Regions from separate parts of the Streptomyces sp. Y309 genome, predicted to be linked through region 1. Evidence: predicted binding sites of a transcription regulator. Region 1 holds the regulator's gene; each other region holds the start of a gene.

The links. The regulator HrcA, encoded in region 1, represses chaperone genes, less so after heat shock. The targets are predictions, from matches to a motif close to TTNGCACTCNGNNNNNCNGAGTGCNAA.
Region 2: the regulator HrcA is predicted to act here: its motif matches at 5,061-5,087, upstream of groES (co-chaperone GroES).
Region 3: the regulator HrcA is predicted to act here: its motif matches at 6,617-6,643, upstream of groL (chaperonin GroEL).

What each region holds. Positions count from the first base shown of each region.
Region 1 is NZ_CM160048.1:6,172,160-6,181,658, reverse strand. Features, by position in the region: gene AC0KTA_RS25325 (16S rRNA (uracil(1498)-N(3))-methyltransferase) at 1-604, opposite strand, end outside; gene AC0KTA_RS25320 (nitronate monooxygenase) at 601-1,674, opposite strand; gene dnaJ (molecular chaperone DnaJ) at 2,117-3,256, opposite strand; gene hrcA (heat-inducible transcriptional repressor HrcA) at 3,257-4,273, opposite strand; gene AC0KTA_RS25305 (MBL fold metallo-hydrolase) at 4,583-5,347, shown strand; gene AC0KTA_RS25300 (DUF3097 domain-containing protein) at 5,414-6,232, shown strand; gene hemW (radical SAM family heme chaperone HemW) at 6,534-7,766, opposite strand; gene AC0KTA_RS25290 (SpoIIE family protein phosphatase) at 8,091-9,499, opposite strand, start outside.
Region 2 is NZ_CM160048.1:3,844,515-3,854,013, forward strand. Features, by position in the region: gene AC0KTA_RS14935 (WhiB family transcriptional regulator) at 1-14, shown strand, start outside; gene AC0KTA_RS14940 (LysR family transcriptional regulator) at 121-1,017, opposite strand; gene AC0KTA_RS14945 (MOSC domain-containing protein) at 1,098-1,775, shown strand; gene AC0KTA_RS14950 (SDR family NAD(P)-dependent oxidoreductase) at 1,901-2,674, shown strand; gene groL (chaperonin GroEL) at 2,848-4,473, opposite strand; gene groES (co-chaperone GroES) at 4,607-4,915, opposite strand; gene AC0KTA_RS14965 (polysaccharide deacetylase family protein) at 5,309-6,238, opposite strand; gene AC0KTA_RS14970 (class I SAM-dependent methyltransferase) at 6,321-7,517, shown strand; gene AC0KTA_RS14975 (RNA polymerase sigma factor) at 8,097-9,320, opposite strand; gene AC0KTA_RS14980 (YciI family protein) at 9,467-9,499, opposite strand, start outside.
Region 3 is NZ_CM160048.1:5,050,936-5,060,434, reverse strand. Features, by position in the region: gene AC0KTA_RS20595 (GNAT family N-acetyltransferase) at 1-264, opposite strand, end outside; gene AC0KTA_RS20590 (HD domain-containing protein) at 274-942, opposite strand; gene AC0KTA_RS20585 (DUF4031 domain-containing protein) at 1,098-1,451, opposite strand; gene AC0KTA_RS20580 (hypothetical protein) at 1,448-1,834, opposite strand; gene AC0KTA_RS20575 (MurR/RpiR family transcriptional regulator) at 1,960-2,889, shown strand; gene murQ (N-acetylmuramic acid 6-phosphate etherase) at 3,000-3,950, shown strand; gene AC0KTA_RS20565 (hypothetical protein) at 4,166-4,633, shown strand; gene groL (chaperonin GroEL) at 4,827-6,452, opposite strand; gene AC0KTA_RS20555 (cold-shock protein) at 6,876-7,079, opposite strand; gene AC0KTA_RS20550 (ubiquitin-like small modifier protein 1) at 7,500-7,775, opposite strand; gene thrC (threonine synthase) at 7,889-9,196, opposite strand; SAM riboswitch class I at 9,214-9,342, opposite strand.

The DNA of each region.
Region 1 (9,499 bases):
CGACGACAAGCACGATGTGCCCGGCGGCGGGCAGTTCGGCGGTGGCCAGCGGCTCGCTGCCCTCCTCGTGCAGGACGGCGGCGAAGTCGGCGCCGGACAGGAGCGTCGCCACCTGCTTCGTCGTCGCGAGCTCGGCGACCTCCGGAAAGCGCACCCGGCGGGACTGCTTGCCCGCCTCGCGTGCCGTCGCCCGCCACTTGGAGAGCGCCTTCTGGCCGCGCTCGCCCTTCCACTGCGTGATGCAGCGCGCGGCGGCCCACGGCACGACCGCGTCCACGCCGGTCTCCGTCATGGTCTCCACGGCCAGCTCGCCGCGGTCGCCCTTGGGCAGCGCCTGCACGACGGTGATCCGGGGCGTCGCCTCGGCCTCCTCGCGTACGCCGCCGTCGTCGAGGGACACGACCAGGCGGTCCTTGCCCTCGGTGGCCGCGACGACGGCGCCCGCCCAGCGTCCGGCGCCGTCGGTGAGGACGACGTCCTCGCCCGCGCGCAGCCGCTTCACCGACACGGCGTGCCGCCCCTCGGGCCCGTCGAGTACGAAACGGCTCCCGGCGGCCACGCCCCGGAAGTCCTCTTCCGCCACGACGAAGACCGGCGCCGTCACACCGCACCCCGCGCCGCGAACGCCGCCTTCGCCTCTTCGAGTTCGGCCACCAGGACCTCCACCAGCTCCCCGGCCGGCAGCGCCCGCGCAAGGCGGTGGCCCTGCCCGGCCCACAGCGCCATCGCCTGCGGGTCACCGGCCTTGGCGGCGGCCTTGCGCAGGCCCGCGGTCAGGTAGTGGATCTGGGGGTACGCCGCCGGGGCGTACGGGCCGTGCTCGCGCATGAAGCGGTTGACCAGGCCGCGGGCGGGGCGACCTGAGAAGGCCCGGGTCAGCTCCGTGTGGCCGAACAGCGGGTTCGTCATGGCCTGCTTGTGCAGCGGCTGCGCGCCGGACTCCGGGGTGACCAGGAACGCGGTGCCGAGCTGCGCGAGGTCCGCGCCCGCGGCGAGGACCGCGGCGATCTGGGCGCCGCGCATCAGGCCGCCCGCCGCGATCACGGGCAGCCGCACGGTCTCGCGGACCTGCGCGACCAGGCTGAGCAGGCCGATCCCCGAGCCGTCCGCCTCCGGGTTGTCCCGGTGCGTGCCCTGGTGGCCGCCCGCCTCGATGCCCTGTACGCAGACGGCGTCGGCGCCCGCCCGCTGGGCCGCCCGGGCCTCCTCCGGCGTGGTCACGGTGACGACCGTGCGGGTGCCGACCCGGTCGAAGGCCTGGACGACCTCCCGGGTGGGGCAGCCGAACGTGAACGACACCAGCGGCACCGGGTCGTCGAGCAGGATCGCCAGCTTGGCGTCGTAGCCGTCGTCGCGCTTGCCGTCGGTGTCGCCGAGCTGCGTCTCGTACCAGGTGGCCTCGCCGGCGAGCTGGTTCCGGTAGACCTCCACGGCCGCCGGGTCGGCGTACTCGGGCTGCGGCATGAAGAGATTCACCCCGAAGGGGCGCGCCGTCAGTCCCCTGACCTGCTTGATCTCTTGATACATCCCGTCGGCGGTCTTGTACCCCGCCGCCAGGGACCCGAGCCCGCCCGCCTCGCAGACGGCGGCCACGAGCTGCGGGGTCGAGGCCCCGCCCGCCATCGGGGCCTGCACGATCGGATAACGACAGAGGTCGGTGAGCGCGGAGGACATACCGGCATCGTGCCACGTCTGGCGGGGGCGCCTTGTGCGGGGTCCTTCGGCTTTCCCGCCGTGGGGGGCTTCCCTGTCCCGCCGCTTCGCGGCGGATCCTTTCCCACCCGCCCACCCGTTTCCAGCACACCGAGGGCTTCGGGCCGGAAGTGTGGCACCGCCGCCCTGCCACCCCGCCATGCCGGGGTGCCGGTGCCGGGAAGGGCCGTCCGGCGGCTACCCGCTGTGGGCACACCGGCCAAGGGCAACCGCCCGGTCCCCGTCCCCGCTGTGGGCAGCTGGGCCGCCAGGGGCGGCACGGGTGGGCACAGCCCAGGCCGACGCGGGCGTTAGGGCGGCGGTGACCCGGACAAGCCCCGGGGGCCGTCACCGCGCGGGGTGACCACGCAAGTCGGCCCGGGGCAAGCATGAAGACCACGCTCACCCCGGGCCGCTCAAGGCGCTAGCGCCCGTTGAACGCGTCCTTCAGGCGGGAGAACAGTCCCTGCTGCCCCGGCTGAAACTGCCCGGTAGGGCGCTCCTCGCCGCGCGCCTTGGCGAGCTCACGAAGCAGCCGCTCCTGCTCGGGGTCCAGCTTGGACGGCGTGAGGACCTCCACGTGCACGATGAGGTCACCGCGGCCGCCACCCCGCAGGTGCGTGACGCCCCGCCCGTGCAACGGGATCGACTGCCCCGACTGCGTACCGGGCCGGATGTCGACCTCCTCCATGCCGTCCAGCGTCTCCAACGGCACCTTCGTACCGAGCGCCGCCGCCGTCATCGGCAGGGTGACCGTGCAGTGCAGATCGTCCCCGCGCCGCTGGAACACGGCATGCGGCAACTCATGGATCTCCACGTACAAGTCACCGGCAGGACCGCCACCGGGCCCGACCTCGCCCTCGCCCGCGAGCTGGATCCGGGTGCCGTTGTCGACACCGGCCGGGATCTTCACGGTGAGCGTGCGCCGCGACCGGATCCGGCCGTCGCCCGCGCACTCGGGGCACGGCGTGGGCACCACGGTGCCGAAGCCCTGGCACTGCGGGCAGGGCCGGGACGTCATGACCTGGCCCAGGAAGGACCGCGTGACCTGCGAGACCTCACCGCGGCCGCGACACATGTCACAGGTCTGCGCGGAGGTCCCGGGCGCGGCGCCCTCACCGGAGCACGTCGTACAGACGACGGCGGTGTCGACCTGGATGTCCTTCGTGGTGCCGAAGGCCGCCTCTTCGAGGTCGATCTCCAGGCGGATCATGGCGTCCTGGCCGCGCCGGGTGCGCGAGCGCGGCCCGCGCTGCGACGCCGTACCGAAGAACGCGTCCATGATGTCGGAGAAGTTGCCGAAGCCACCCGCTCCGAAGCCGCCCGCGCCACCACCGGCGCCGGCCTGGGACAGCGGGTCGCCGCCGAGGTCGTAGACCTGCTTCTTCTGCGGGTCCGACAACACCTCGTACGCGGCGTTGATCTCCTTGAAGCGCTCTTGCGTCTTCGGATCAGGGTTGACGTCCGGATGCAGCTCGCGCGCGAGCCGCCGGAAGGCCTTCTTGATGTCGTCCTGGGAAGCGTCGCGGCGCACGCCGAGTACGGCGTAATAGTCCGTGGCCACTTACGACTCCGCCAGGATCTGTCCGACGTAACGTGCCACTGCGCGTACTGCTCCCATCGTTCCCGGATAGTCCATGCGGGTCGGTCCGACCACGCCGAGCTTGGCGACTGCCTCGCTCCCCGAACCGTAGCCGACCGAGACCACCGACGTGGAGCTGAGTCCCTCGTGGGCGTTCTCGTGGCCGATCTTTACGGTCATACCCGAATCCGTCGCCTCACCAAGCAACTTGAGGAGGACGACCTGTTCCTCGAGTGCCTCGAGGACGGGCCTGATCGTGAGGGGAAAGTCATGTCCGAAGCGGGTGAGATTGGCGGTGCCGCCGATCATCAGCCGCTCCTCGGTCTCCTCCACGAGCGTTTCGAGGAGGGTGGAGAGGACCGTGGCCACCGTGGCCTGGTCGTCCTTGTCGAAGGACTCGGTGAGGTCCTGCACGAGCTGCGGCACGTCCGAGAACCGACGGCCCGCGACCCGGCTGTTGAGCCGCGCCCGCAGATCCGCAAGGGATGTCTCGCCGAACGGCGCCGGGCAGTCGATCATGCGCTGCTCGACCCGGCCGGTGTCGGTGATCAGGACCAGCATCAGGCGGGCCGGAGCCAGCGAGAGCAGTTCCACGTGCCGCACCGTCGAGCGGGTCAGCGACGGATACTGCACCACCGCGACCTGCCTGGTGAGCTGCGCGAGCAGCCGCACCGTCCGCCCGACCACGTCGTCCAAGTCCACCGCGCCGTCCAGGAAATTCTGGATCGCGCGGCGCTCCGGCGCGGTCATCGGCTTGACGCCCGCGAGCTTGTCGACGAACAGGCGATACCCCTTGTCGGTGGGGATGCGCCCGGCGCTGGTGTGCGGCTGGGCGATGAACCCTTCCTCCTCCAGCGCCGCCATGTCGTTGCGGACTGTGGCCGGCGAGACACCGAGGTGGTGGCGCTCGGTGAGCGCCTTGGAGCCGACGGGCTCCTCCGTGCCGACATAGTCGTGGACGATGGCGCGCAGCACCTCGAGCCTGCGTTCACTGAGCATCGCGCACACCTCCAGCCCTTGTCCCTCGCCCTGAGCCCCCCGCGGTGGCCCCTCACCCTGGCACTCACCCGCGGCGAGTGCCAGCCTTCAACGAATCAGTGTACGGCCGGTGGGTACAGGCCCGGCAAGGGCCGACCCCTTTGTCATGCCGACGGGTGGCCACCGACGTGGCCGCCGACGACGTGCGGCATCGTCCCGGAGGGTGCGCTGCCGCCGGTGCCCGGGGCTGCCGCCGATGCCCGGGGCCGTACGTCCGCCGATGCCGGGGGCCGTACTGCCGCCCCGCCCCGTCGGCGCTAGCGTCACCCCATGGACACGAGCACGCCGGCCCCCGTCGCGGCCCCGGCCTGGGAGGAGGCGGGCTGGGAACGGCTCACCGCGCGCGTGGGCCGGTGCCGGCTGCCCGTGTGGGACTGCACGGCCGGGCTCGTCGTCGGCGACGACGCCGCCCTCATGGTCGAGGCCGGGTCCGGCCTGCGCGAGGGTTCCCGGCTGCGCGCCGAGGCCCGGGCGCTGCTCGGCGGCGGCCGTCGCGTCACCCATCTCGTGCTCACCCACCCCCACTTCGACCACGTCCTCGGGGCGGCGGCGTTCGCGGGCGTCGAGGTGTTCGGGGCCGTCGGCATCGACACCGTGCTTGACGTGGGGCGCGACGCCCTCGCCGCCGACGCCGTCGCCCACGGCCTCGACCCGGCCGCCGCGGCCGAGGCCGCCGACCTGCTCGTCCGCCCCCGCCACCTGGTGTGCGGGGAGTGGACGCTGGACCTGGGCGGCGGGGTGCGGGTGCTGCTCGCCAACGTCGGCCCCGGGCACACCGGCCACGACCTGGCCGTCCTCGTGCCCGGCGGCCCGAGCGAGCCCGAGATCGTCTTCTGCGGCGACCTGGTCGAGGAGTCCGGCGAGCCGCAGGCCGGGCCCGACGCGGCGCCCCGGCACTGGCCCGCCGCGCTCGACCGGCTGCTCGATCTGGGCGGCGCGGACGCGGTGTACGTGCCCGGGCACGGGGCCGTCGTCGACGCCGCGTTCGTCCGCGCCCAACGCGACGAGCTGGCCCGGCGGTTCGGCGTGGCCTGACCGCCGTGCCGTCCTGACCGCCCTGCCATTCGGCGTCGCCCGACGGCATGCCATAACGTCTGGCCCATGCGCAGCTACAACCCGGACCTGACGCCGCCCTGGAAGAAGCCGGCTCCCGTCCCCGAAGTGCCCGCCGAGGCCGACCTGGTCGTGGAGGAGGTCGGGACGGGCTTCTGCGGTGCGGTGATCCGCTGCGAGAAGACGGCCGAGGGGCCGACGGTCACCCTGGAGGACCGCTTCGGCAAGCACCGCGTGTTCCCGATGGCTCCGCGCGGGTTCCTCCTCGAGGGCCGGGTCGTCACCCTGGTCCGTCCGACGGCCGCCGCCGCGCCGCGCAGGCCCGCGCGCACCGCCTCCGGTTCGATCGCCGTTCCCGGGGCGCGGGCGCGGGTGGCCCGTGCGGGGCGCATCTATGTGGAGGGCCGGCACGACGCCGAGCTGGTCGAGAAGGTCTGGGGCGACGACCTGCGCATCGAGGGCGTCGTCGTCGAGTACCTGGAAGGCATCGACGACCTGCCCGCCATCGTCGACGAATTCGCCCCCGGCCCCGACGCGCGCCTCGGCGTCCTCGTGGACCACCTCGTGCCCGGCACGAAGGAGTCCCGCATCGCCGCGGCCGTCAGCAGCGACCACGCCCTCGTCGTCGGCCACCCCTACATCGACATCTGGGAGGCCGTGAAGCCCTCCTCACTCGGCATCCGCGCCTGGCCCCGCGTCCCCCACGGCCAGGACTGGAAAACCGGCATCTGCCAAGCCCTGGGCTGGCCCCCCAACACAGGCGCAGCCTGGCAACACATCCTGGGCTCGGTACGCACCTACAAGGACCTGGAGCCGGCCCTACTGGGCCGAGTAGAGGAGCTGATCGACTTCGTAACAGCCCCATAGCGGGGCCCTGCCGACCGTTGTGGGCGGGCCCTGCCGGGGGCTCCCCAGTCCCGCCCCTTCCCGTAACTGGGGCTCCGCCCCAGACCCCGCTCCTCAAACGCCGGAGGGGCTAAAACTGTCCCGCTCCCTGCTGCGAGCAGCCGCCCCGTTCCGCCGCTCCCCGCTGTCGGCAGCTGCCCCGCCCGCTGCTCCGCGCTGTGGGCAGTCGTGCCGCAGGGCGGCTCCCGACCCTCAAGGCAGCCCAGGCCGACGGTGCCGTGACGACGTGCGGCAACCCGGCCAACGGAAGCTCGGCGGCCGCCTAGTCCACCAGGTCCCGGACAACCGCGTCGGCCAGCAACCGCCCCCGCAGGGTCAGCACGGCCCGCCCCGCCGCATAGGGCGCAGCCTCAAGCAGCCCATCAGCCAGCGCCCGCCGCGCCGCGGCAAGACCGGCCTCCTTCAGGAGGACCAACGGGCACCCCTCCCGAAGCCGCAGCTCAAGCAGCACCCGCTCGACCCGCCGATCCTCATCGGCGAGAACCTCCCGCCCGGCCCCGGGCGACCTCCCACCCGCGAGTGCGGCCGCGTACGCACCGGGATGCTTGACGTTCCACCACCGCACACCCCCCACATGGCTGTGGGCCCCCGGCCCGGCCCCCCACCAGTCGGCGCCCCGCCAGTACAACTCGTTGTGCAGACACCGCCCCGCCTCGGACGTGGCCCAGTTCGACACCTCGTACCACTGGAACCCCGCGGCGGAGAGCCGCTCCTCGGCGATCAGATACCGGTCCGCGTGCACGTCGTCGTCGGTCATCGGGACCTCCCCGCGCCGAATCCGCCGCGCGAGCTGCGTCCCCTCCTCGACGATCAGCGCGTACGCCGACACGTGGTCGGGCCCCGCCCCGATCGCCGCGTCCAGCGAGGCCCGCCAGTCGTCGTCCGTCTCCCCAGGGGTGCCGTAGATCAGGTCGAGGTTGACGTGCTCGAAGCCCGCCGCGCGCGCCTCCGCGACGCACGCCTCGGGCCGCCCCGGCGTATGCGTACGGTCGAGGATCTTCAGGACGTGCTGCTTGGCGCTCTGCATGCCGAAGGAGATCCGGTTGAAGCCGCCCTCGCGCAGCGCGCTCAGATAGGCGGGGCCGACCGACTCCGGGTTCGCCTCCGTCGTGATCTCCGCGTCGTCCGCGAGCCCGAACTCGTCGCGGACGGCTCCCAGCATGCGTACGAGATCGTCGGCGGCGAGCAGCGTGGGCGTACCGCCGCCGACGAACACGGTCCGCACCGGGCGGGGGTCGTCGCCGAGGACCTTCCGCGCGAGGCGGACCTCGTCGACGAGGGTGTCGGCGTAGTTGTCGCGGGAGGCGAGGACGCCGCCGGTGCCGCGCAGCTCGGTGGCGGTGTACGTATTGAAGTCGCAGTAGCCGCAGCGGGTCGCGCAGTACGGCACGTGCAGATAGCACCCGAGCGGTCGCTCACCCGCTCCGACCAGGGCGGACGCGGGCAGCGCCCCGTCCTCGGGCATGGGCTCACCATCGGGCAGTGCGGAAGGCATACCTGCCATTGTCCCGTACGCGTCCGTGGTCCCCGCCGATCGCCGGCTGCGCCGAGCTCGTCCTCAATCGCCGGACGGGCTTTTCCCCACCCACCCGCCCTTACTACCTGCCGGAACAGCCCGCGCGACGAAGCCTCAGCCCGCACCGCGAAGCTTTGGCCCGCGCCGCGAAGCTATAGCCCGTCCGGCGATTGAGGACGAGGCCGCAGGCCGACCTGCGGGGGATCCTCCCACCCACCCAGGACACCCACTCCACCCCAGCCCCCTCAGCCCGTCCGGCGTTTGAGGACGAGGCCGTTCAGGGGAGCCCCCCGGCAGGGCCCCTCACCTGGCCTGCAACACCAGCAAAGCCAAATCGTCGTCCGGCGGCCGCTGGGAGAATTCGTGGACCAGGCGGCGGATGCGTTCGGCGACGAGACCGGCGTCGAGCCCCGCGCAGCCGGCCAGCGCGTGGGCAAGCCCGTCCCCGTCGTCGAAGAGATGCCGCCCGGACCGCCGCTCCGTCACCCCGTCCGTGACGCACAGCAGCGTGTCCCCGGGAAGGAGATCGAAGCTCACGCTCGTGTACGTCTCGTCGTCGACGACCCCGAGCAGCATCTGCGGCGCCGCAACAGCCCGCACCTGCCCGTCACCCCCGAGCAGCAGCGGCAGCGGATGCCCCGCGCACGCCACGGTGCACCGCACCCCGCCCTCGTACGGAACGAGCTCGCCGTAGAGGAGGGAGAGGAAGCGGGAGGTGGGACCGTCGGTCGGTTCGTCCTGGCCGCCGGCGACGGCGAGGACGGCCGCGGCCGCGTCGGCGGCCTCCGTCGCGTCGTCGAGGAGGAGCTGGTTGAGGCGGTCGAGGACCTCCGCGACCTGGTATCCCTCGCGGGCGAGCAGCCGCAGCCAGGGCCGGGCGAGCCCGATGACGACGGCCGCCTCGGGCCCCTTGCCCTGGACGTCGCCGAGCGCGAAGCACCAGCGCCCCTGTCCGGCGGGGAACACGTCGTAGAAGTCGCCGCCGGGACCGCCCTGCTCCCGCGGCTCGTACACCACGCAGCTCTCCACGCCGGGGATCTCCGCGACGGCGCTCGGCAGCAGCCCGCGCTGCAGGACCTGACTGATGGTGGCCTGGCGCTGATAGCGCCGGGCCGCGCTGATCGCGAGGGCGACCCGGCGACTGAAGTCCTCGACGAGACCCGTGGCCTCGTCGGGGAAGCGCACCAGGCCCGCCCGGCCGATCACCAGCGTGCCGAGCTGCCGCCCGCCCGCCACCAGGCGGTAGGCGAGGGCCGCGCCCGCCGACTCGCCGCCGCCGAGCGCCTCCCCGGGCCACGGCACCGCCACCGCGCCCGATCCCGCCGCTTCCGTCAGCCGCGGCGGCTCCTTCTCCAGGAGCCGCCGCAGCTCTTCTATCCGCTGTTCACTGGTGTGCCACACGCGCGCGAGGCGCGTGCCGGGCGCGCGTCCGTCGACGGCGCGCCCGGGGCCCTCCGCCTCGTCGTCCAGCCACACCGCGCACCAGTCCGCGAGCCGTGGCACGAGCAACTGACCGGCGAGCGCCGCGACCAGGTTCTCGTCGAACTGCCCGGCGAGCAGATCGGAGGCCTCGGCGAGGAACGTGAGCGCGCCCCGGTTGATCCACTCCGTGTCGTGGGTGGTTCTCTTGGGCAGCGGCGCCAGTATCTCCGCGGCGCGCAGCCCGCGCTGCAGGGCCTGTTCGCCCGCGTACGTCTCTATCTCCTGTACGG
Region 2 (9,499 bases), 2.3 Mb from region 1:
GCACGGCCCCCTGAAGGAACGTTTCTGCACAGCCCCGCACAGCCCGCGCACAGAGCCCCGCAGGGCCCCACGCGGGCGGGCTCGGTCCCGCTCAGGCGTGCCCGGACACCTCGGCCGCGCTCAGCGAGCCGCGGCCCGCGCCAGGTGGTCGAGCGTGGCCGCGACCGCCGGCACCTGCGCCAGGTCCGGCAGGGTGAGCGCGACGATCTCCCGCCGCACGGCAGGCTCCACCGTCACCGCGCGGGCCCCCTTCGGACGTACCGACTCGATCGCGAGCTCGGGCAGCACCGCGACCCCGAGCCCCGCCCCGACCAGGCCCACCACCGCCGGATAGTCGTCCGTCGCGAAGTCGATGCGAGGCACGAAGCCCGCGCTCTCGCAGACCTCCACCAGCTGACGGCGGCAGCGCGGACAGCCCGCGATCCACGACTCGTCGGCCAGCTCGCCGATCGTCACGCTCGAAGCCTTCGCCAGGCGGTGCTCCTCCGGTACGAGACCGACGAGCCGGTCGGCGAGCAGGGGCCGCACGACCAGGTCCTGCCACTCCTCCGCGGCGGCGGCCCCCGCGTACCGGAAAGCGAGCGCCACGTCGCAGTCGCCCTCGCGCAGCATCTCCACCGAGCGCGGCGGCTCGGCCTCCTCCAAGGAGACCCGGGTGCCGGGGTGTTCGGCGCGCAGAGCGGCGAGGGCGCACGGCACCAGGGTCGAGGAACCGCTCGGGAAGGAGACGAGGCGGACGCGGCCCGCGCGGAGGCCCGCGATGGCGGCGACCTCCTCCTCGGCCGCGGTCAGTCCGGCCAGGATGCCCGCGGCGTGCCGGACCAGGGCCTCGCCCGCCTGCGTGAGGCGCATCTCGCGGCCGGTGCGGATCAGCAGCGGCGTGCCCGCCGACGCTTCGAGGGCCTTCATCTGCTGGCTGACGGCGGGCTGGGTGCAGCCGAGCTCGCGGGCCGCCGCCGAGAAGGAGCCGGTGGCGGCCACGGCGCGCAGGACACGGAGATGACGGGCCTCGATCATGAGTCGATCATAAGCGACACTTGGGACCGGCGCCCAATATTGCGTGGCAGCTTTGAGGAGCGCTCGCTTAGCCTGGCCGTATGAAGCTTCTCTCCGTGAACGTGGGCCGCGCCAAGTCCGTCGACTACACCGATACGCCGGGCGGCAGCACGGGGATCGACAAAGAACCTGTCGACGGACCCGTCCGGGTGACGGCGCCGGGCCCGAAGGGCACGGGCGGCAGCGGCGTCAGCGGGGACACCATCTGCGACCTGCGCCACCACGGCGGCAACGACCAGGCGGTGTACGCCTTCGCGCGCGAGGACCTCGACGAGTGGGAGCGCCTGCTCGGCAGGACGCTGCGCAACGGCGGCTTCGGCGAGAACCTCACGACGTCCGGCGTGGACGTGAACGGCGCGCGGATCGGCGAGCGTTGGCGCGTCGGCCCGGACCTGCTCCTCGAAGTGACCTCCTCGCGCATTCCGTGCCGTACGTTCCAGGGCCACGTGGGCGAGAAGGGCTGGGTGCGGCGGTTCACGCAGACCGTGCTGCCGGGCGCCTATCTGCGGGTGCTCGAGCCGGGCGAGATCCGGCCGGGCGACCAGGTCGAGATCGTGCACCGCCCCGACCACGAGATCACCGTCGCCCTGCACTTCCGGGCGGTGACGACGGAGCGGGCGCTGCTGCCGCGGCTGCTGGAGGCCGGGGACGCGCTGCACCCTGAGGCGACGGCGAAGGCGCTCAAGTACCTCAACCGCGCCGAGACGCAAGGAAACTGACGGTCCGGGGCCGCGCCGGGCGCACGAGGCCGCGCGTCGCGCACACAGGGCCGGGAGCACGAAGTCGCGCGCACAGGGCCGGGAGCGTGGCGCGCGGACGGTCCGGGCCTCACTAGCCTTGGTCCATGACTACGGCTCTCATCACGGGTTCGACCGCGGGCATCGGCGCGGCCTTCGCGCGGCGCCTGGCCGCCGACGGCCACAATCTCGTCCTGGTGGCACGCGACACGAAACGGCTGCGGGAGCAGGCGACCGAGCTGCACGACCGGCACGGCATCGAGGCGGAGGTCCTGACCGCCGACCTCGCCACGGAGGACGGCATCGCGGCCGTCGAGGAGCGGCTCGCCCGCCGTCGCGACGGGGTCGACCTGCTGGTCAACAACGCGGGCTTCGGCAACAAGGGCCGCTACTTGGAGGTGCCTCTCGCCGACGAGCTGACGATGCTGAAGGTGCACTGCGAGGCGGTGCTCCGGCTGACGTCGGCGGCGACGGACGCCATGCGCGAGCGGGGGCGCGGCGGTGTGGTCAACGTCGCGTCGGTCGCGGCGTTCGTGCCGCGCGGGACGTACGGCGCGTCCAAGGCGTGGGTCGTGCAGTTCACCCAGGGCGCGGCGCGGGACCTGGCGGGCTCCGGGGTGCGGCTGATGGCGCTGTGCCCCGGCTTCGTCCGTACGGAGTTCCACGAGCGGGCCGGCATGGGCACCGACAACATCCCCAAGTGGATGTGGCTCGACGCCGACAAGCTGGTCGCGGCGGCCCTCGCCGACCTGGCCCGCGGCAAGTCCCTCTCGGTCCCCGACCCCAGGTACAAGGCCCTGATGGGCGTGGTGAAGGTGACGCCGAGGAAGTTGCTGGGCGGGGTGACGTCACGGACGGGCCGCAAGTACGGCCCGCAGTAGCCCTCTGGTGGAGCCTCAGCAGGAGCGCCCTGAAGGGGCGCGGGGAACTGCGCGAGGACGCACCACAAGCCGCACCCGGCAACGCAACAGAACCCGGCAGACGCGATGCCGAAACGGCTGAGGCCCGACTCCCCGCGACGGGGAGTCGGGCCTCAGCGGCAGCTCAGGTCAGGTCAGTGGGCGTGACCGTGGCCACCGTGACCGGCGTCAGCCTCTTCCTCCGCCGGCTTCTCGACGACCAGGGTCTCAGTCGTCAGCAGCAGCGAAGCGATGGACGCGGCGTTCTCCAGGGCGGAGCGCGTCACCTTGACCGGGTCGATGACGCCGGCCTTGACCAGGTCGACGTACTCACCGGTCGCGGCGTTGAAGCCGAAGCCCTTGTCCAGCTCCGCCACCTTGGTGGTGATGACGTAGCCCTCGAGGCCGGCGTTCTCGGCGATCCAGCGCAGCGGCTCGACGACGGCGCGGCGGACCACGGCGACACCGGTGGCCTCGTCGCCGGTCAGGCCGAGGTTGCCCTCGAGGACCTTCGCGGCGTGCACGAGCGCGGAGCCACCACCGGAGACGATGCCCTCCTCGACCGCGGCGCGGGTCGCGGAGATGGCGTCCTCCAGACGGTGCTTCTTCTCCTTCAGCTCCACCTCGGTGGCGGCGCCGACCTTGATGACGCACACGCCGCCGGCCAGCTTCGCGAGGCGCTCCTGGAGCTTCTCGCGGTCCCAGTCGGAGTCCGTGGCCTCGATCTCGGCCTTGATCTGCGCGATGCGGCCCTCGACGTCACCGGAGTTGCCCCCGCCGTCGACGATGGTCGTGTCGTCCTTGGTGATCGTCACGCGGCGCGCGGTGCCGAGCACGTCCAGGCCGACCTGGTCGAGCTTGAGGCCGACCTCCTCGGCGACGACGGTGCCGCCGGTGAGGGTGGCCATGTCGCCGAGCATCGCCTTGCGGCGGTCGCCGAAGCCGGGGGCCTTCACCGCGACGGCGTTGAAGGTGCCGCGGATCTTGTTGACGACCAGGGTCGACAGGGCCTCGCCCTCGACGTCCTCGGCGATGATCAGCAGCGGCTTCGAGGAGCCGGCCTGGATGACCTTCTCCAGGAGCGGCAGCAGGTCCTGGATGGAGGAGATCTTGCCCTGGTGGATCAGGATGTACGGGTCGTCGAGGACGGCCTCCATACGCTCCTGGTCGGACACCATGTACGGCGACAGGTAGCCCTTGTCGAAGGCCATGCCCTCGGTGAAGTCCAGCTCGAGGCCGAAGGTGTTGGACTCCTCGACGGTGATGACACCGTCCTTGCCGACCTTGTCCATCGCCTCGGCGATGAGCTCGCCGACCTGCTGGTCCTGGGCGGAGAGCCCGGCCACGGCGGCGATGTCGGACTTGTCGTCGATCGGACGGGCGTTGGCGAGGAGGTCCTCGGAGACCGCCTTGACCGCGGCGTCGATGCCCTTCTTCAGGGCGGCCGGGGACGCACCGGCGGCGACGTTGCGCAGGCCTTCCTTGACCAGGGCCTGGGCCAGCACGGTGGCGGTGGTGGTGCCGTCACCAGCGATGTCGTTGGTCTTGGTCGCCACCTCCTTCACCAGCTGGGCGCCGAGGTTCTCGTACGGGTCCTCGACCTCGACCTCGCGGGCGATGGTCACGCCGTCGTTGGTGATGGTCGGGGCGCCGAACTTCTTGTCGATGACGACGTTGCGGCCCTTGGGGCCGATCGTCACCTTGACCGTGTCGGCAAGCTTGTTGACGCCGCGCTCAAGGGCGCGACGGGCGTCCTCGTCGAACTTCAGGATCTTCGCCATGGGAGCGATTCAGCCCTCTCGGAAAACTCGGGTGAACGAACTGCGCCCCTCGCCGCCCGGCAATCAGCGGGGTGACCAGGGGCGCAGCGCAAAGCAAATCTGCAGATGAGGCAGATGAAGCCGGTACGGCTGACTACTTCTCGATGATCGCGAGCACGTCGCGGGCCGAGAGGACGAGGTACTCGTCGCCGTTGTACTTCACCTCGGTGCCGCCGTACTTGCTGTAGAGCACGACGTCGCCGACCTTCACGTCGAGCGGCAGGCGCTCGCCGTTCTCGAAGCGGCCCGGGCCCACGGCGAGGACAGCGCCCTCCTGGGGCTTCTCCTTCGCGGTGTCCGGGATGACCAGGCCAGAGGCCGTGGTCTGCTCGGCGTCGAGCGGCTGGACCACAATGCGGTCCTCAAGCGGCTTGATGGCAACCTTGGAGCTGGCGGTCGTCACGATCCGACCTCCCCCTTCGGAGATCTCGCGGGGTTAACTGATCTGAGGTGGCGACCAGGTCGATCCGTCGTCGCGGGTGCCGGACCTGCCCGTCGCTGTTGGCACTCTCCAGTGGGGAGTGCCAGGCCTGAGACTAGGACGACGATTAGCACTCGGTCAAGCGGAGTGCCAATTGACTGCCGTCGGCTCAGCGGGGCTCGGCGGCGCGGGGCACCGGGGAGCTGTCCTGTCGTGGGCAACGTTTCACGTCCGGGGACGGTTCCGCGCCCCACGGGCGCCCGCAACCGGGGGACATCTTCTCCGCGGCCTTCCGCCCCAGCCTCTCGATCGGGTCCACCGACTGGGCGCATCCGGTGAGCAGCGCCAGGAACACCGCCGCGGCCGCGGCACGCCTCACAGGTAGTCCTCCAGGCGCGCCACCGCGTACCCCTTGGCAGTGATCGTCTTCAGGACCGTGCGGACCATGTCCGGCATGGTGCCCTTCCAGTCCTCGCGGCCGCGGAAGTGCGTGAGGACGATGTCGCCCGGGTGCAGGTCCTTGTCCCATTCGCGCCACTCCATGTGGTCGGCGAAGCCCTCGGACGCCCACAGCGGCACCGCCTTGATGCCACAGGTCTTCGCGGCCCGCAGGGTGTCGCGGTTGTAGTTCCCGTAAGGCGGCCGGAACAGCTCGGGCCGCTTCCCGTACCGCTTCTGGATGACGTCCTGCATCCCGCAGATCTCCCGCCGCTGCCCCTCGTAGGAGAGCCCCGGCAGATAGCGGTGGTTGAGGGTGTGGTTGTTCAGTACGACGCCACGCTTCTGCATCCGCTTGAAGTAGCCGTAGTCCTCCTTGACCAGGTAGTCGCTGAGGAAGGCGGTGTACGGGATCTTCAGGTCGGTCATCATCCGCAGGAACGCCGGGTCCTTCTCGGCGCCGTCGTCGACGGTCAGGAAGACGACCTTGTCCTTGGTCGGGACGGTGGTGAACACCGGCGGCAACTGCGCCTGCCCCTCGACCTCGAAGCCCTTGCGGGTGGTGAGGCGCGGCTTGACGGCGGGCGCGGGCGGCGCGGCCAGCGGGGTCTGCGCGAGCCCCCAGCGTTTGGCCGCCGCGGCCCGCGCGGCCTGCTTCGCCCGGAGGTCGTCGGCGTACTGCCGCATCATCTCGGCGGGCGGGCCGAGCTTCCGCTGCTGGCCGTGCGCGCCGGCGCGCCCGTCGGTGTCGGAGGCGCAGCCGGAGGCGATCGCGGTGGCGACGACGGCGGCGCTGAGGGCCCCGGCGGCGAGCTTGCCCTTCCCCGGCCTGCGCGCAGATTGTTCGTTTTGTCGTACTAGTCGCATGGCGCCGGATCCTCGCAGTACGGGCGCCCCGCGCCGGGCCGACACCGCCGCCGTACCCGCACCTTCCACCGACTGGCCCACAATGGGCGGCGTGAACGATCCGCTTGCCTCCTTCGCCGCGCTCCGCACCGACGAGGGCCGCTCCCTCCTCGAAGCCGTACGGGACGTCGAACCGAGCCAGGAGCTGGCGGCCGCCACCCGGCTGCGCCGCGACCACCCCGCCGAGCTGGTGTCCGCCGCGCTCGCGCAGGCACGCCTTCGGCAGCGGGCGGTCGCGAAGTTCGGCGCCGCGGACGCCGCCCGGATGTTCTTCACCCCGAACGGCGTCGAGCAGTCCACACGCACGTCCGTGGCGACGTACCGCGCGCGGCGCTTCAAGGACCTCGGTGTGCGCTCCGTCGCCGACCTCTGCTGCGGCATCGGCGGCGACGCGATCGCGCTGGCGCGGGCCGGGGTTGAGGTCCTCGCCGTCGACCGGGACCCGCTGACCTGCGCGGTCGCCCGCGCCAACGCTGAGGCACTCGGCCTCTCAGACCTCATCGAAGTCCGCGAGGCCGATGTGACGGACGTCGACACGTCCTCGTACGACGCCGTGTTCGTCGACCCCGCGCGGCGCGGTGGACGCGGCCGGATCTTCGACCCCGAGGCGTACTCGCCGCCTCTCTCCTGGGCCGTCGAGGCCGCCCGCAAGGCGCCGCGTGCCGCGCTGAAGATCGCCCCCGGCATTCCGCACGATGCCGTGCCCGGGGAGGCGGAGGCCGAGTGGATCTCGGACGGCGGGGACGTGAAGGAGGCCGTGCTGTGGTTCGGCACCGGCGCGCCTGCCTCGCACCGGGCCACGCTGCTGCCCTCCGGGGACACCCTGGCGTCCCCCCTCGCCACGATGCTCCCCGACCCGGAAGTCCGGCCCGTCGGGCGTTTCCTCTACGAGCCCGACGGTGCCGTCATCCGCGCCCACCTCGTCGCCGAGGTCGCCGCCCGCGTCGGGGGCGGGCTCATCGACGAGACCATCGCGTACGTCACGTCCGACGCGGCCGTCGCCACGCCGTACGCCGCCGCCTACGAGATCACCGATCAACTGCCCTTCAACGTCAAGAAGTTGAAGGCGTTGCTGCGGGAGCGGGGGGTCGGTGTCCTCACCGTGAAGAAGCGAGGTTCGGCGGTGGAGCCGGAAGAACTCCGCCGCAAGGTAAAGCCCCAAGGGCCTGGGTCAGCCACAGTCTTCCTCACCCGGGCCGGGGGCGCCCCCACGATGCTGGTGGGCCACCCATCCGCGTAACCGCCCTGGGGGCTCCGCCCCCAGCCCCCCGCTCCTCAAACGCCGGAGAGGCTATCTCCCCCACCCACCCGCCCCACCCAGAAGACCAACAGGCAGTCGGCACATCACCCACAACCCACACCCCCTCAGCCCATCCGGCACTGAAGGACGAGCCCGAAGCCCGACCGACGGCAGACCGCCCCACCCACCCGCCCGCCGATTGAGGGCCCCCTCCCAGCCCGTCCGCCACTCAAGGACAAGACCGAAGACGAACAGCACCACCCACCCCACTCCGCCCGCAGGGCGAAAAGGGCGGGCGGGTGGGAAAAAGCCCGTCCGGCGCTTGAGGACGAGCCGCGAAGCGGCGATCGGCGGGGCCCGTCCCACCCGAACGGGACACCCACCCCCATCCCCCTCCCAACCCGCCCGGCATCCATGAGCGAGCGGGTAGGAAATAGCCCGTCCGGCGATTGAGGACGAGCCGCGGAGCGGCGATCGGCGGGGGGGCCGTCCCACCCGAACGGGACATCCAACCCCGGGGGTCCGGGGGCGGAGCCCCCGGTTGCGGGAAGGGGCGGGCTTGGGGAGCCCCCCGCAGGGCTACCCCCCGCACGCCTCCGCCCGCCCCAACAACAGCTCCCGCTCCCGCGCATTCCCCGTAAGGGCGGCCGCGCGCTCGAACTCCGCGCGGGCCTCCGCGTGGCGGCCGAGGCGGGCGAGGAGGTCGCCTCGGACGCTGGGAAGCAAGTGGTAGGAGCGCAGGGCGGGTTCGGCGGCGAGGGCGTCGACGAGGGCGAGCGCGGGCTCGGGCCCGTCGGCCATGGACACGGCGACGGCCCGGTTCAGCTCGACGACGGGAGACGGCGTCCGGGCGGCGAGCAGGTCGTAGAGGGCGGCGATGCGAGGCCAGTCGGTGTCGTCGTACGAGCGCGCGTGGGCGTGACACGCGGCGATGGCGGCCTGAAGGACGTAGGGCCCGCGCGGCCCCCGGGCCACCTCCTCGGCCCGCTCGAGCGCGGCGAACCCCCGCCGGATCAGAAGCCGGTTCCACCGCCCCCGGTTCTGGTCCTTGAGCAGCACGGGCTCCCCACGGGCCCCGGTCCGCGCGGCGGTACGCGACGCCTGGAGCTCCAACAGCGCCGCGAGCCCGTGCACTTCGGCCTCCTTCGGCATGAGGGAGGCGAGCTGCCGGGCCAGCCGCAAGGCGTCCTCGCACAGCCCGGGCCGCACATGGTCGTCGCCGGCCGTGGCCGCGTACCCCTCGTTGAAGATCAGGTAGATGACGTCGAGGACCGAGCCGAGCCGGGCCTCGCGGTCGGGGCCGTAGGGCACTTCGAAGGGGACGTTCTTCGCGGCGAGGGTGCGCTTGGCGCGCACGATGCGCTGGGCGACGGTCGGCTCGGGGGCGAGCACCGCGCGGGCGATCTCGGCGGTCGTCAAGCCACCGAGCAGACGGAGCGTCAGGGCGACCCGGGCCTCGGCGGAGAGCACCGGGTGGCAGGCGGTGAAGACGAGGCGCAGCAGGTCGTCGTCGATGGCGTCCGGGTCCTCGACGAGGTCCGGGATGTCGTCCAGGTGCGGCGGCGCGGCCTCCAGGTCCCGGCCCATCTCCGCGAGTTTGCGCGCATAGCGCTCACGGCGGCGTACGAGGTCGACGGCGCGGTGCTTGGCGGTGGTCATGAGCCAGGCGCCGGGGTTGTCGGGGACACCGGACCGCGGCCACTGCTCCAGGGCGGCCACCAGCGCGTCCTGCGCGAGCTCTTCGGCGATGCCGACGTCTCGTACGATCCGCGCGACACCGGCGATGACGCGCGGGGCCTCCATCCGGAAGACGGTCTCGACGTCGTCCTCGACGGCGCGGCGGGGGTGCTCGGGCGCGTGGTCCACGACCACACATCTGAGCACCCCCACGACGTCTCCGCAAAGGGACGGGGCTCCGCGAAGGGACAGTTCTCCGCAAAGGGACAGGATCAGGCCTGCGCGCCGACCCCCGGCATGTCGGG
Region 3 (9,499 bases), 1.1 Mb from region 1:
GACCCGCACGGCGCCGTCCGCGCCGGTGCCCTCGTCCAGCTTGGCCTCGACGGGGACGTACGTGCCCGTGCCCGCGGTGCGCCCGGTGAGCTGCGTCGCGTACGCCGTGAAGTCGCAGGCGATGTGCTCGGCCGTGTCCAGGCAGCTCCACTCGAGGCCGCCCGCAGGGCGCGTCCAGTCGTACTCCGCCGTCGCCACCGCGCGCAGCGCCCGCACCGCGTGCGCCGTCGCCTCGTCGATCCGTTCCCCGCCGTTGAAGAGCATGCGGCGAGGTTACGTGAGCAGTTCCAGCTCCGTCGTGAGGTTTTCCCGGGCGCGGGACTCCCAGTGCGCGGCGCCGTACTCCGTACGGAACAGCCGGGGCAGCGCGAGCAGTTGGCGCAGCACGTCCGCCCGCCCCGCGCGGAACGCCTCGTCGGGCACGAAGGCGTACTCCTCGCGGACCGCGGCGGCGTACGCGGCGTACGCGTCCGGATCCGCCGCGAGGATCGCGAGGTCCGCGTCGCACAGCACCTCGCCGTTGCGGTCGCCCTCGGCCGGGTCGTGGCTCACCGTGAGCCGGACGAGCCGGGCCACCTCGGCGGTCGCCTCCGGCGTCAGCCCCGCCTCGGGCAGCGCGCGTTCCGCGAGGCGCGCGCTGCGCTCCTCGTTCTCCGAGCGGTCGGGGGCGTACACCGCGTCGTGGAACCACGCCGCGAGCCGCACCAGGTGCGGGGCGTCCGCGTGCGCCTGGAGGGTGTCGACGTGGGTGAGGACGGCGGCCAGGTGGGTGCGGGTGTGGTAGCGGCGGTGGGGCTCCGACCAGCGGGTGAGGAGGTGGTCGGCGTACGGGTCGGGGTCCGGGCCGGAGTCCGGGTCCGGGCCGGTGCCGGTCCCCCGGGCCCCGAAGAGGGCTTCGCGCCAGCGGGCTCGCAGGGACGTGACGTCGTCGTGGTCGGGCATGGGGTGACCCTAGTCGGCCCTAAGAAGGTCGGGTGCGGTAGCGCCCCGAAGGGGCGCGGGGCTGTATCGATATGCGGCTCCGCCGCGCGGGCGCGACCAGCCACGACGGAGCCGCGGACGATTGACAGCCCATCGCGGCACTGCCAGCGGAGCGCTCAGTCGGCCTGCCCGGAGGGCTTTCCCGGCGAGGACCCGCCCGGCAAGGGGCCGTCCGGCAAGGGACTGTCCGGCAAGGACCCGTCCGCCGCTGCGCGGCCCTTGGGCCGCCGCAGCCCCGCCCCCGTGAGCCGCCGCACCAGCTCCTTGGAGCCGACCTCCACCGCCCCGGCCCGCACGGCGTCGCCGTACCGATGCGACGGCAGGTCGTAGTGGTCGCGCTCGAAGGCCCGCTCCGGCACGCCGATGCGCGCGGCGAACGCGTGCAGTTCCTCGTACGAGACGTCGCTGACCAGGTGCGACCACAGCCGCCCGTGCCCGGGCCAGGTGGGCGGGTCGATGTAGAGGGTCACCGCGGCACCGTCCCGAGCGACCCCACGGCCGCGACCACCACACCCGCCTTCGCGCACACCCAGTGCGGATCCGCGCCCAGTTCGGGCTCCACGTCCAGCGCGTGCGGGTCCCCGGAGCCGCACACCGGGCACAGCGGCCACCGGCCGTACCGCTCCAGGAGGGCGTCCTGCACGTCCTGGGCGACGAGCCCGGCCACATAGTCGACCCCGTCGGGCCACTGCTCGACCCACCAGCGGCGCTGCGCCACGGAGTCCTCGACGAACGAGACCACGTCCGGCTCGGCCACCTCGTCCGCGACCAGGTCGGCGAGCACCAGCGCGCGGGCGGCGTGCAACGCCTGCTCCAGCGGGCCGACGGGGGCGGAGGATGCGGATGGGTCCATACAGCCATTGTGCGCCAGGTCTTGACCCCAGGCCGTGGCCCCCAGGTCTTGACCCCCAAGTCTTGACCCGAGGCCTTGGCTCCCGGGGCTTGACCCTCCCCCGCCGCCGAAAATATCTTTCAAGAGTGACCCAAGACGTGAAGGAAATTTTCGCGGGCGGCGCGCCCCCGGCCCCCGCCGCCCTCGCGGCCAAGGTGCGCACGCTCGCGCCGTCGATGACCCGCTCCATGCAGCGCGTCGCCGAGGCCGTCGCGGGCGACCCGGCGGGCACCGCGGCGCTCACGGTCACCGGCCTCGCCGAGCTCACCGGCACCAGCGAGGCGACGGTGGTCCGCACCGCCCGCCTCCTCGGCTACCCCGGCTACCGGGACCTGCGCCTCGCCCTGGCCGGCCTCGCCGCCCAGCAGCAGTCGGGCCGCGCCCCCGCCGTCACCGCCGACATCGCCGTCGACGACCCGCTCGCGGACGTCGTCGCGAAGCTCGCGTACGACGAGCAGCAGACCCTCGCCGACACCGCCGCCGGACTCGACACCGTCCAACTCGGCGCGGCCGTCGGCGCGCTGGCCGCCGCCCGCCGCGTGGAGGTGTACGGCGTCGCCGCGTCCGGGCTCGTCGCCCAGGACCTCGCCCAGAAGCTGCTGCGCATCGGCCAGGTCGCGCACGCCCACTCCGACCCGCACCTCGCCGTCACCAACGCGGTGACGCTCCGCGCGAAGGACGTGGCGATCGCGATCACCCACTCCGGGTCCACCGGCGACGTCATCGAACCGTTGCGGGTCGCCTTCGAGCACGGCGCGACGACGATCGCGATCACCGGCCGCCCCGACGGCCTGGTGTCCCAGTACGCCGACCACATACTGACCACGTCCACCGCCCGCGAGAGCGAGTTGCGGCCCGCCGCGATGTCTTCCCGGACCAGTCAGCTCCTGGTCGTGGACTGTCTGTTCGTGGGCGTGGCACAACGTACGTACGAGACGGCTGCCCCCGCGCTGGCCGCTTCGTACGAGGCGCTGGCGCACCGCCATAATCCCCGCGGAGGCCCCGCCAGTCGTTGATGTCCCGTTCGCCGGGGGCGCCGCCGATCGGCCTTCGGCCTCGTCCTCAATCGCCGGACGGGCTGTACTACCCACCGCCGAACCTCACATCGCGAAAGAGCCGCACCCCTATGACCTCCACGCCCACCGGGCCCGCCGCCTACGGCGAGCTCCGTGCCCAGCTGGCGAACCTCACCACCGAGGCGTTCCGCCCCGAGCTCTCCGAGATCGACCGGCTGCCCACGGAGGAGATCGCGCGCCTCATGAACGCCGAGGACGCCACCGTGCCCACGGCCGTCGCCGCGCAGCTCCCCCGCATCGCCGCCGCCATCGACGCCACCGCCGAGCGCATGGCCCGCGGCGGCCGTCTGATCTACGCGGGCGCGGGCACGGCGGGCCGGCTCGGCGTGCTCGACGCGTCCGAGTGCCCGCCGACGTTCAACACCGACCCGGGCGACGTCGTCGGCCTCATCGCCGGCGGCCCGACCGCGGTGGTCACCTCGATCGAGGGCGCCGAGGACCGCAAGGACCTCGCGGCCGCCGACCTGGACTCCCTCGCCCTCACCGCCGACGACACCGTGGTCGGCGTCTCCGCGTCCGGCCGCACCCCCTACGCCGTCGGCGCCGTCGAGCACGCCCGCGCCCGCGGGGCCCTGACCGTCGGCCTGTCCTGCAACGCCGACAGCGCGCTCGCGGCGGCGGCCGAGCACGGCATCGAGGTCGTCGTGGGCCCCGAACTCCTCACCGGATCCACGCGGTTGAAGGCGGGCACCGCCCAGAAGCTCGTCCTCAACATGCTCTCGACGATCACGATGATCCGCCTCGGCAAGACGTACGGGAACCTGATGGTCGACGTACGCGCCTCCAACGACAAGCTGCGCGCCCGCTCCCGCCGCATCGTCGCCCTCGCCACGGGCGCGTCCGACGAGGAGATCGAGGCGGCACTCGCCGCCACCGACGGCGAGGTGAAGAACGCGATCCTCGTGCTCCTGGGCGACGTGGACGGCCCCACGGCGGCACGGCTCCTCACGGAGTCGAAGGGCCACCTGCGGGCCGCGCTGACGGCGGCGGGCTCGGAGTAGCGAGCGGGGACCCGGAGGAGGGAACGGGAACACAGCGTCAAAACCGTCAAGACCGCCCGAAGCAATTGGCTCAATGGGCGTGAATGACCGCTTACTTCCCGCCTTGCTCGACTTGGCCGCTTTCTGTCCTTTCGACAGCCTCGTGACGCCTGTCAACGTGGACCGCGCACCGGTGGCCGTCCCGCCACCGGCCGGTCCTAGGAAAGGAAGCAACGGTGCCTCCGATTCCGATCAAGCCCGGCATCTACAGGATCTACGCGCACATCGCCGGACCCCCGGCCCTCCTCACGGCCCGCGAATACGCGGTGGAGCACGGGCTCCCCGTCTCCACCGACCGCCCGCTGTACCCCCCGATCCCCCAGGAGTGGGCCATCCAGCAGGCCGAGCCCGTACTGGGCTCCCCGTACGTGATCAGCCTCTCCCCGGAGTACGACGACGAACCCGAGAAGCACCCCGGGCTCATCGCCGCCGAGCACAAGCTCTGGGCCAACAACACGTCCCGCGACCAGTGGACGAAGTGGACCTTCGCTCCGGGCGTCGGCGGCCTCCAGATCATCGACGAGAAGGAACACCTCGCCTGGCGCGCGGGGCACTTCGGCCAGCAGGTCGAGCTCATCTCCACCAACAAGGTCGACCAGCACCAGATCTGGTCGCTGGACTTCATGCGCCCGCTCGACGCGTAACCGGTAACAGGAACACCGGGCGGTGGGCGGGCCTCAACCCGCCCACCGCCCCGTCGTGAGCACGGCGGCGAGCGGCCGGGCACGCCGAAGGGGCGACACCCTCCGCGAGGAGAGTGCCGCCCCTTCGTACGAGCGGTACGTATCGACTACATACGGGTCGATTGCGTACGGAGAACGTCCGATCCGCGGGGGATCAGAAGTCCATGTCACCGCCCGGCATGCCGCCCGGAGCACCGGCCGCGGCGGCCTTCTCCGGCTTGTCGGCGATGACGGCCTCGGTGGTGAGGAACAGCGCGGCGATGGACGCGGCGTTCTGCAGGGCGGAACGCGTGACCTTCGCCGGGTCGATGATGCCCTCGGCGATCATGTCGACGTACTCGCCGTTCGCAGCGTTCAGGCCGTGACCGACGGTCAGGTTGCGCACCTTCTCCACGACGACGCCGCCCTCGAGGCCGGCGTTGACCGCGATCTGCTTCAGCGGGGCCTCCAGGGCCAGCTTCACAGCGGCGGCACCGGTGGCCTCGTCGCCCTCGAGCTCGAGCTTCTCGAACACGGAGGAGGCCTGCAGCAGGGCCACGCCACCACCGGCGACGATGCCCTCCTCGACGGCCGCCTTCGCGTTGCGCACGGCGTCCTCGATACGGTGCTTGCGCTCCTTGAGCTCGACCTCGGTCGCGGCACCGGCCTTGATGACGGCCACGCCGCCCGCGAGCTTCGCCAGGCGCTCCTGGAGCTTCTCGCGGTCGTAGTCCGAGTCGCTGTTCTCGATCTCGGCACGGATCTGGTTGACGCGGCCCTGGACCTGGTCGCTCTCACCGGCGCCGTCGACGATCGTCGTCTCGTCCTTGGTGATGACGACCTTGCGGGCGCGGCCGAGCAGGTCGAGACCGGCGTTCTCCAGCTTGAGGCCGACCTCCTCGGAGATGACGGTGCCACCGGTGAGGATGGCGATGTCGCCGAGCATGGCCTTGCGGCGGTCACCGAAGCCCGGGGCCTTGACGGCGACGGACTTGAAGGTGCCACGGATCTTGTTGACGACCAGCGTGGACAGGGCCTCGCCCTCGACGTCCTCGGCGATGATCAGCAGCGGCTTGCCGGACTGCATGACCTTCTCGAGGAGCGGAAGGAGGTCCTTCACGTTCGAGATCTTGGAGTTGACGATCAGGATGTACGGGTCATCCAGGGCCGCCTCCATGCGCTCCATGTCGGTCGCGAAGTACGCCGAGATGTAGCCCTTGTCGAAGCGCATGCCCTCGGTGAGCTCCAGCTCCAGACCGAAGGTCTGGGACTCCTCGACGGTGATGACGCCTTCCTTGCCGACCTTGTCCATCGCCTCGGCGATGAGCTCGCCGATCTGGGTGTCGGCGGCGGAGATGGAGGCGGTCGAAGCGATCTGCTCCTTGGTCTCCACGTCCTTGGCCTGCTCGAGCAGGGCGCCGGAGACGGCCTCGACGGCCTTCTCGATGCCGCGCTTGAGGGCCATCGGGTTGGCGCCGGCCGCGACGTTGCGCAGGCCTTCCTTGACGAGCGCCTGGGCGAGGACGGTCGCGGTCGTCGTGCCGTCACCGGCGACGTCGTCCGTCTTCTTCGCGACCTCCTTGACCAGCTCGGCACCGATCTTCTCGTACGGGTCCTCGAGCTCGATCTCCTTGGCGATGGACACACCATCGTTGGTGATCGTGGGGGCGCCCCACTTCTTCTCGAGGACGACGTTGCGACCCTTGGGGCCCAGGGTCACCTTGACGGCGTCGGCGAGCTGGTTCATGCCGCGCTCGAGGCCGCGCCGTGCCTCCTCGTCGAACGCGATGATCTTGGCCATGTGAAGTGGTCCTCCCGGACGGGGTGGAAAAGCAAACGGATCGTGCTGGCGCCCGCGACGGACGGCCTGCCTGCCCGGTGGTTCCTTGCCCCACCCGGCCTGCGGACCTCACCGACCCGATCCAAGTTCTGTCACTCTCACTCGTAGAGTGCTAACGCCAATGATTAGCACTCGACCCCATAGAGTGCAAGGCCGCCCCGGAGGGGCGTCGATGAGGGGTGGCGGTCGGGAGACGGGTGGGCGCAAGGTCGCCCCCGAACCCCGCCACGCGCGCCCCGCGCCCGCCCGCGCACGGTGGAGATCGACACGCCGTCCGCCGGGCCGCGCGGCCGTGGGCCCGGCGCGCACGAAGGGCCCGCACCCCGTCTCCGGGATGCGGGCCCTTCGTCTGCGTCGCGTCGGTGGCCGATCGCGTCAAGCCGCTCAGCCGGCGAGCTTGACCATGTCCGCCTGCGGACCCTTCTGGCCCTGCGAGATCTCGAACTCGACTCGCTGACCTTCTTCCAGGGTGCGGTAGCCGTCCATCTGGATCGCGCTGTAGTGGACGAATACATCCGCACCACCGTCGACCGCGATGAAGCCATATCCCTTCTCCGCGTTGAACCACTTGACGGTGCCCTGAGCCATGCCTAACTCCCCTATTACTGGCCCTTGCGCAGACCCGCACTTCGCGGACCCGGGTCAGACCTCACCCCCCATGGGTTGGGGGTGTGCGCCGGAACGCGTCGACCGCGGCTGAATGTATCTGTCCAACTGCCCTCTGCAACAGGTCAATCGGACGAGAATTCTGGGCACGCCCGATCGGTAATATGCGGAGAATTCACCGGAGTTCAGGGCAAGTCGGGCCCGACAAATGCCACTTAAGGCTCAAAAGGGCAGGACACTTTGGCTACTTCTTGTCGGCCCGAGACCGGCTTCGAATATGCGCGCGGCACCGCGCGGGACGAAGAACGAAGCTCCATTCCCAACTGTACCGCGATCAACCATACAGAATTGCCCCCTCCGCTTCTCTCGCGGAGGGGGCAATCGCGGTGACGCTGCGTGCGTTCAGCCTCCGGCGACGGCGGGAATGATCGAGACACCGGCGCCGTCCGGCGTCGCCGTCTCCAGACCCTGCTCGAACCGCACGTCGTCGTCGTTCACGTACACATTCACGAACCGCCGCAACTTCCCCTGATCATCCAGGACCCGGGCGGCGATGCCGGTGTGGTTCTTCTCCAGGTCGTCGATGACCTCGGCAAGGGTCGCCCCCTCGGCGGACACCTCGGCCTTGCCGCCGGTGTAGGTACGCAGGATGGTCGGAATACGAACGTTGACACTCATGGGTTCACCTCAGAGGTTCGGGGAGGAGGAGCGCCCCGTCAGGGGCGCGGGGAACTGCGCGACCAGCCACAGACGGTCCGCAGACGAAACAATGCTTCAGGCCCTACGGCGCTCTATCCCGCAAGCCCCGCGGAGCGGAACGCATCGAGGCTGGGCCGAATCGTGGCAGTCGCCTGCGACGTCTCCGCGACCGCGTCGAGGGTCTTGAGACCGTCACCGGTGTTGAGGACGACGGTGGTGAGGGCGGGGTCGATGAGGCCCGCCTCAATCAGCTTCTTCGCGACGCCGACCGTCACCCCACCCGCGGTCTCCGCAAAGATCCCCTCGGTGCGCGCGAGAAGCTTGATGGCCTCGACGACCTGTTCGTCGTTGACGTCCTCCACGGCACCACCCGTGCGCCGCGCGATGTCCAGGACGTACGGCCCGTCGGCCGGATTGCCGATGGCGAGGGACTTGGCGATGGTGTCCGGCTTCTGCGGGCGTACGACGTCGTGGCCGGCCTTGAACGCGGTGGACACCGGCGAGCAGCCCTCCGCCTGCGCGCCGAAGATCTTGTACGGCTTGTCCTCGACCAGGCCGAGGGCGATCAGCTCCTTGAGCCCCTTGTCGATCTTCGTGAGCTGGGAGCCGGAGGCGATGGGGATCACGAGCTGGTCCGGGAGCACCCACCCCAGCTGCTCGCAGATCTCGTACGCGAGGGTCTTGGAGCCCTCGCCGTAGTACGGCCGCAGGTTGACGTTGACGAAGCCCCAGCCCTCGCCCAGCGGGTCGCCGATGAGCTCGGAGCAGAAGCGGTTCACGTCGTCGTAGTTGCCCTCGATGCCGACGAGTTCGCCGCCGTACACCGCGGCCATGACGACCTTGCCTTGCTCCAGGTCGTGCGGGATGAACACGCAGGACCGGAAGCCGGCGCGGGCCGCGGCCGCGCCCACGGCGCCCGCGAGGTTGCCCGTCGAGGAGCAGGAGAGCGTGGTGAACCCGAAGGCGCGCGCGGCTTCGAGGGCCTGCGCGACGACGCGGTCCTTGAAGGAGTGCGTGGGGTTGCCGGAGTCGTCCTTGACGAACAGCTTGCCCGGCTCGACGCCGATTTCCCGGGCGAGGTTGTCGGCCTGGACGAGCTTGGTCCAGCCGGGGTTGAGGTTCGGCTTGTCGGCCACGTCGGCGGGGACGGGCAGCAGCGGGGCGTACCGCCAGATGTTGGCGGGGCCGGACTCGATCTTCCTGCGGAGGCCTTCCGGGTCGCCGAGCGGCAGGTCGTAGGCGACTTCGAGGGGGCCGAAACAGTCGGCGCAGGCGAAGATCGGGCCGAGGTCGAAGCGGGTTCCGCACTCGCGGCAGGAGAGGCCGGACGCGGGGCCGAGGTCTACGGTGCCCGGGGCGGAAGCGGCGGCGGGGGTGGTTGCGACGGTCTGCACAGCCATGGAGGCGAGGCCCTTTCTCCTCATCTTCCTCGCGACGCATCTCGCCGCGAGACGGAATTGGCACCTTCCCCACCGTGACCTCGCGGTCGGCGGGAGGGTTGCCGGGGCTTCAACGGGCCGTATCCCTCTGCCCCTCTGGATGAGCGGTATTCGATTGTGGGTTTCAGTTGTGGGTTTCAGTCGTTGATCTCGAACGCGGCGGCGACCCCCGACATGCGATGGTCACCGGCGTTGTTCAAGACTGTAACCGAAGCCTTGGACCCTTGAGATAGTCGTCCGATGCGCGAGATGGATCACAACCGG